One region of the Raoultibacter phocaeensis genome, then DNA from elsewhere that is predicted to be linked to it. Evidence: predicted binding sites of a transcription regulator. Region 1 holds the regulator's gene; the other holds the start of a gene.
What was found. Region 1 encodes LexA, which represses DNA repair genes until DNA is damaged. Its sites were predicted from a motif close to CNAACANNTGTTNG; they were not measured.

Region 1 (3,383 bases):
CGTCCGCATTGGCCAAAATGGGCGATGAGGCGGTTGTCGGCATAGCGTTGCTTGCGGCTATGGGGATTTTGACGGCGATCGCAGCCGCCTTGTCCGTGCGCAAGATGCGGCGCAATCCGAAAGCATAGGGTGAAACGCTCTGATGCATTGGCTTTCGTAACGGAATGAAAACACGCCTGTTGCCCGATGGGCGGCAGGCGTGCTAGTATCTAAGACTATTGTTTATTCGGGAAAGGATGGAGCACGTACATGGCCACAATAAGGTTGCGGTAAAAGCTCTTACTCGCATACACCCATCCGAACCTTTTGAAAGGCCATACTGCCATGACCCAATCCAAGCATTTCACCATTGAAGAAGTACGCGAGCGCGCTGTGCTCGTCGGCATAGACCGCGGCGATACGACATGGCCCGTCTCCGAAAGCCTTGCCGAACTCGGCAGACTGGCGAACACTGCCGGTGCAGACGTGGTTGCCTCCACTTCGCAGAAGCTCGACGCCCCGAACCCCCGCACGTTTATCGGTTCGGGCAAGGCGGAAGAAGTCGCCGACATGTGCCGTGCCCACAGCGCCGATGTTGTCATATTCGACGACGAACTCACACCGTCTCAGCAATCGAATCTCGAAAAAATCGTACCGCGCGATGTGAAAGTCATCGACCGCACGGCGCTCATCCTCGATATATTCGCGCTCCACGCAACCACGAAGGAAGGGCGTCTGCAGGTAAGGCTCGCGCAAAACCAGTATCTGCTCCCTCGGTTACGCGGCATGTGGGCGCATCTCGCTTCGAACCGCATGGGCGGCGGTGTCGGCTCGAGGTTCGGCGAGGGCGAAAGCCAGCTCGAAGTCGACCGCAGGATGGTGCGCAAGCGCATAACCTCCATCAAACGCGAACTCAAGCAACTCGCCGATGTGCGAGCGCTTCAGCGGGAGAGCCGCTACAAAAGCGGTATGTTCAAAGTATCGCTTGCCGGATACACCAACGCAGGCAAATCGAGTCTGCTCAACACGCTCACCGATGCCGACGTCCTCAGCTACGACAAGCTGTTTGCGACGCTCGATTCGACGACGAGGAAATTCGTGCTTCCCGAGGGACGGGAAATTACGCTCACCGACACGGTCGGCTTTATTCAGAAACTTCCCCATACGCTTGTGGAAGCTTTCAAATCGACGCTCGACGAGATTACGGGAGCAGATCTCGTCCTTCATGTGATCGACGCCTCTTCACCCGAGAGAGAGGCCCAGATCCGCTCGGTCGAAGAGGTGCTCGGGCAAATCGGGGCGCAGGATATCAGGCGCGTCGAAGTGTTCAATAAGATCGATTTGCTGGATTGCGACGAGCGAGATGCGCTTGCAAAGCGCCACCCCGACGCCGTAGCCGTGTCGGCGCTGACGGGAGACGGCATCGACGAGTTGGTGCAACGCGTAAGCTCGATCGCTTCGGCCCGCGACGAGCTGCTGAGGGTGCTTGTGCCGTACGGGCGGGGCGACCTCGTATCGATTGCGCATGAGCGCGCTTCGATCGTACGCGAAGAACATGACGAGGATGGTACGCGTATAGACATGCTGATAGCCCCCGCCTACACATCGATGTTCAGCGAGTTTCTTGTAACCGAGTAAGGCTCGACCCGATCGGCCGTCATACGAAAACGCCCCGACCGCAAACGATCCGCAGCGCGGTTCGATAAGCGGTCGGGGCGTACCGGCTCCCTCGTGAAACGCTAAACGGTACCGTAGTCGTTTTAAAGGCGCCTGAAAACAGCTACTACCTTGCCCGCGATAGAGCAATCGGTTGTGATGATGGGATCCATCGAAGAGTTTTCGGGCTGCAGACGGATGTGGTCGGACTCCTTGTAAAAGCGCTTTACCGTTGCGCCATCGTCCATGATGGCTACGACGATGTCACCGTTGTTGGCGGTAGGCTGTTCTTTAACCACTACGTAATCACCGCTGTTGATACCCGCTTCGATCATGGAGTCGCCGCGAACCGAAAGCAGGAACGCAGCCGCATCGCCCACGATATCGGTAGGAAGCGTGATGGTATCGGTGATGTTCTCTTCCGCGAGAATGGGAACACCTGCTGCGACGTCGCCCACAAGGGGAAGGTTGACGAGGTTGCCGAAATTCGGCTGCGACACTTCGGCCGAGCCGGGAAACTCGTGATCTTCGAGCTGGTAGGTGAGGGCAATTGAACGGGATTTGAGAGGATCACGCTTGATGAGCCCCTTGTCCTCAAGTGCCTTGAGATGCACGTGGACCGTGGAGGGGGAGGAAAGGCCAAGGCTCTGGCATACTTCGCGCACGGTGGGGCCGTACCCCTTCTCGCGGATGCAGCTCTCGATGCAGTCGAGGACCGCTTGCTGACGTTTCGTGACTTTTTCTGCCATAAGGCTTCCTTTCAAAAATTCGAACAAATGTTTGAGAAATAACTTGACATGAACCTTTGTTCGCCATATAGTATACACGAACAAAGGTTCTATGCAAGAGCAAGGAGGCAGTTTTATGAATAATTTCGAGGCGCGCTACTCCGTGGTGGGAACGTCCGCTTTGAAGGCCGATGTCTCCGGAATGCATGATCGTGCGGCGATTATCGAGTTTCCGATGCGCGAAGCATCGCACGGCTCGCATGCTGCAACCCAGGTGCATCGCTTCAGCCAGAAGCTGCACGACTCCGAGTTCGCTACCGAGGTTCGTACGGGAACCGTGCAAGGGAAAGCCTTCGGGCGCATAGCGCCGTGGCAATCGGTCTCCGCGGGTCTCGCTCTTGCCGTAGCTGCTTTCGCAACCATCTTCTTCGGCGTCTGAACGTTCGCCTATCCGGTCTTCCGCAGATGCTGCGTTCTGCGAGAAGCTGCGTGAGCGCCCTGGGAAACCGGGGCGCATTCTTTTTGCACGGAGAACAGGAATATGCTACACTTCCTTCGTTGAAACGCCACCGGGCGTTCTTACCGTATACGAGGAGAAAAGACATGCGCAAATAACGATTGCCTTCGGGCACCCATGCAACAAGCCGTATTCCTTTGTCGCAACCGGGTGTGCAATCGTTTTCTAGCATCGTTCCTCAGCTTCCTTTGCATAAACCCATTCGTTGCGCCTCTGATTTCAATGGAGGTCGCCATGTATCTGCACCTAACCGATGTGAGCTACGCTTACGAAGATTCGCCAACTTATGCCCTCGAAACCGTGACGGCAACGTTCAGCGAAGGCTGGACCGGCATCGTCGGCAATAACGGGTCCGGAAAGAGCACGCTGCTGAAGCTGTTGTGTGGAATCGAGCAGCCCTCAGCAGGGGCCATCAGGCCTGCACCGGCGGGTGTATACTGCGCTCAATCGACCGAGCATGTACCCGAGAACCTGTTCGACTTCGCAGTCGATTATACCCCGTA
Region 2 (3,383 bases), 510 kb from region 1:
CAGCTAGATCGCACCGATCTTCTTCTTGATAGCTGTCGAGTACTGCCGCGTTACAATCACCGATTCGCCGTTTTCCAACACGAGCTGCAGTCGTGCGTTGAAATCGGGGCGGATTGCGCGAACCTTGGCGAAGTTAACAATCATCTGCTTGGATACGCGTACGAAATCGAGTGAGGCGAGCTTGTCTTCCGCTTCGTACAGCCGCAGGGCGCACTCGAACACGCCGTCGGCCGTGTAAGCGAACACGCGACGATCCACCGCTTCGACGTAGAGAACGCCCGACGCGTCGATCAGATGCGTGCTCCCCTCCCGCTTGCCGACGATGCGCTTGTCGAACGCCTCGAGGTTCGCGACGATGCGCCCCACGCGCTCGTCGACATGCGGGCAGCGGATATCGACGAGGATGTCGTCGAGATCGCGTTCTTCGTTGATGGATATGCGCATGGCACGCCTTCCGTTCGCTTTCGTTCACGTTGTAGTATCCCGAAGGATGCGCGCAAGGACAAGCGAGAGGTGCGCAACCTGCATCGAAGGCGACATGAGATGCAGCAAGCGGCATCGAATTGTCGCCCGCACGCAATCGGAAAGAAAGAACCGCAGATCTGCAGTGCTCTATACTAAACGGGAAAACCGAGCATGTCGTCAAGCAGATGCGCGATGCGATGCTGCGCTCTCGTCGCGCAGAGGAAGGAGGATGCCGTGTTCTATGTAACAGGCGACACCCACGGCAGCTTCTCGCACATACGGCGGTTCGCACGCAGCCGCGACCTCGGCACAAGCGATACTATCGTCTCCCTCGGCGATACGAGTCTGAACTACCACGGCGACGAACGAGACGACAAAGCGAAGCGCAAGCTTGCCGCCCTGCCGTTCACCCTGCTCTCTCTGCGCGGCAACCACGACCGCAATCCGCTTGAAGTGGACGGAATGGAAACGCATCCGTGGAACGGCGGAACCGTGCAGTGCGAACCGGCTTATCCGAACATTCTCTACGCCGTCGATGGCAGCGTTTTCGACTTCGAAGGCCTGTCAGTGGCGGCTATCGGCGGTGCATACAGCGTCGACCGCGGTTACCGTCTTGAAAACGGATACACCTGGTTTGCCGACGAACAGCTCGATGACGAGCAAAAGCGCACTGTCGAAGCGGCACTCGAGGCGCGCGGCTGGGCGGTCGACTGCGTACTGACGCACACATGCCCGAAGAAGTACCTCCCGCATGAAGCGCTTTTCGACACCATCGACCAGAGCACCGTCGACGACAGCACCGAAGCCTGGCTCGATATACTGGAAGAACGGCTCACCTACCGAAGATGGTACTGCGGGCACTTCCATATCGATAAGACCGTTGATCGCATGCGCTTCCTCTACCGCACCATCGAAGCGCTGAGCGTTTAGGCAGAGCCTGCGTGCGGCACGGGCAACCGGGCCCGAGCCCTCGCGCATTCGGACTTCCGCCGACTTCGGATTACCGTTTGGCCGTCGGGAAACCCCGGGAAGAAAACCAGAGTCCCAAGCATACCTTCTTGACAACGAACATGCGTTCTCGTACCATAACACAAACAAACATTCGTGTCAGGGAGCAGTATGGACGTAGCGGATAAACTGGAGATACTCGCAGATGCAGCTAAATACGATGTCGCCTGCACCTCGTCGGGCATCGATCGCGATGCGCAGAAGGGCAAGCTCGGCAATACGCTCGCTGCCGGCATCTGCCACAGCTTTTCAGCCGACGGGCGCTGCATCACGCTCCTCAAAGTGCTCATGACCAACGTTTGCGTGTACGACTGCGCCTACTGTGTCAACCGTTGCTCCAACGAAGTCGCCCGCGCCGCGTTCAAGCCGCGCGAGCTGGCAGATCTCACGATCGGCTTCTACCGCCGCAACTACGTCGAGGGCCTCTTCTTAAGCTCGGGCGTCATCAAAAGTCCCGACTACACAACCGAGCTCATGATCCAAACGCTTTCCATTCTGCGCTTCGAACATGGCTTTCGCGGCTACATTCACGCGAAAGCCGTTCCGGGCACCTCCCCCGAACTCGTGTACCAGCTCGGCCACCTTGCTGACCGCATGAGCGTGAACATGGAGCTGCCTTCGCAGAAGAGCCTGCAACTGCTCGCTCCCGAGAAGAACAAGCAGAACATCCTCGCCCCCATGAAGCAGATCAAGGAGAACATCGCCGAGGATAAGGATACGCGCGCTATCATGCGCAAGCACACCACCTACATGGCAGAATGCACGCCGAAGAAGAAAACGCGTGCATTCGTTCCGGCGGGCCAGAGCACGCAGATGATCATCGGCGCCACACCCGAAAGCGATTACCACATCCTCAACCTATCGGCGTCTCTGTATCGTACGCTCTCGCTCAAACGCGTGTTCTTCAGCGCGTACCTGCCGGTGAACGACGATGCGCGCCTCCCAGGAAAGGATGCGATCGAACTCAACCGCGAGCACCGGCTCTACCAAGCCGATTGGCTTCTGCGCTTCTATCGGTTCGACGTCAACGAGATCATCGACGAAAAGCATCCGTTCCTCGATCCGCTGCTCGATCCGAAGGCTAACTGGGCTATCAACAACCTCGACAGCTTCCCTGTCGAAGTGAACACCGCCCCCCTCGATATGCTTTTGCGCGTGCCGGGCATCGGCGTGCGCGGCGCAAAGCTCATCGTGCGCGCCCGCAAGCATTCAACGCTCAGAGAACCCGAACTGCGCAAACTCGGCATTGCCTACAAGCGCGCGCGGTACTTCATCACCTGCAACGGCACGTATGCCGGCACGGGAGCCGATTTCTCGCGCGAAGGCCTGCGCGCGCAGCTGGCAGCGCCCATCCAAGGCGGCAGGCACGGCCGTCGGGCCGACAGGGTGATTCCCGGTCAGATGAGCTTGTTCGAACAAACCGATACGCCCGGGCCCCGAATCACGCGCCCCGATGCGCTCGGTGCGCCGGATCCGCTTGCCGCCTCGGTGCCCGAATGGTTTCGAGCTCCCGGGCAGATGGCAGCCGACAAGCTCGCCATACTCGGCACCCCCGGCCGCGAGCGCATCAGTGCGAAAGCGTCGGCATGATCGATATCGCCTACACCTACGACGGATCGCTCGAGGGCCTGCTGTGCGCCATCTTCGCCTCGTATGCGAACAAGGAGGATCCGACCGACGTCGTTTCGAGTACGGCTCTGCAAGCGCGCCTCGGACAAACCGTTCGCGAGGTGGAAACCGACATGGCCGTCGCGCTGCGCGTGCAGAAGGGAATCTGCCGCAGGTGCGGACCTCTTGTATTCGATGCGGTCAAGACCGCTTCGCTCTCCGACGAGCCGCACACGGGAAGCATCGTCTACCGCTTCGTCCGTTTTGCCATGGCCCGACACACGCCGCACGATTGCACAGGC

Region 2: the regulator LexA is predicted to act here: its motif matches at 1,557-1,570, upstream of FJE54_RS14365 (putative DNA modification/repair radical SAM protein).

What each region holds. Positions count from the first base shown of each region.
Region 1 is NZ_CABDUX010000002.1:996,109-999,491, forward strand. It holds gene FJE54_RS12020 (InlB B-repeat-containing protein) at 1-128, shown strand, start outside; gene hflX (GTPase HflX) at 325-1,617, shown strand; gene lexA (transcriptional repressor LexA) at 1,740-2,384, opposite strand; gene FJE54_RS12035 (hypothetical protein) at 2,500-2,802, shown strand; gene FJE54_RS12040 (ATP-binding cassette domain-containing protein) at 3,115-3,383, shown strand, end outside.
Region 2 is NZ_CABDUX010000002.1:1,506,161-1,509,543, forward strand. It holds gene FJE54_RS14355 (LytTR family DNA-binding domain-containing protein) at 4-444, opposite strand; gene FJE54_RS14360 (metallophosphoesterase) at 700-1,395, shown strand; gene FJE54_RS14365 (putative DNA modification/repair radical SAM protein) at 1,585-3,063, shown strand; gene FJE54_RS14370 (TIGR03915 family putative DNA repair protein) at 3,060-3,383, shown strand, end outside.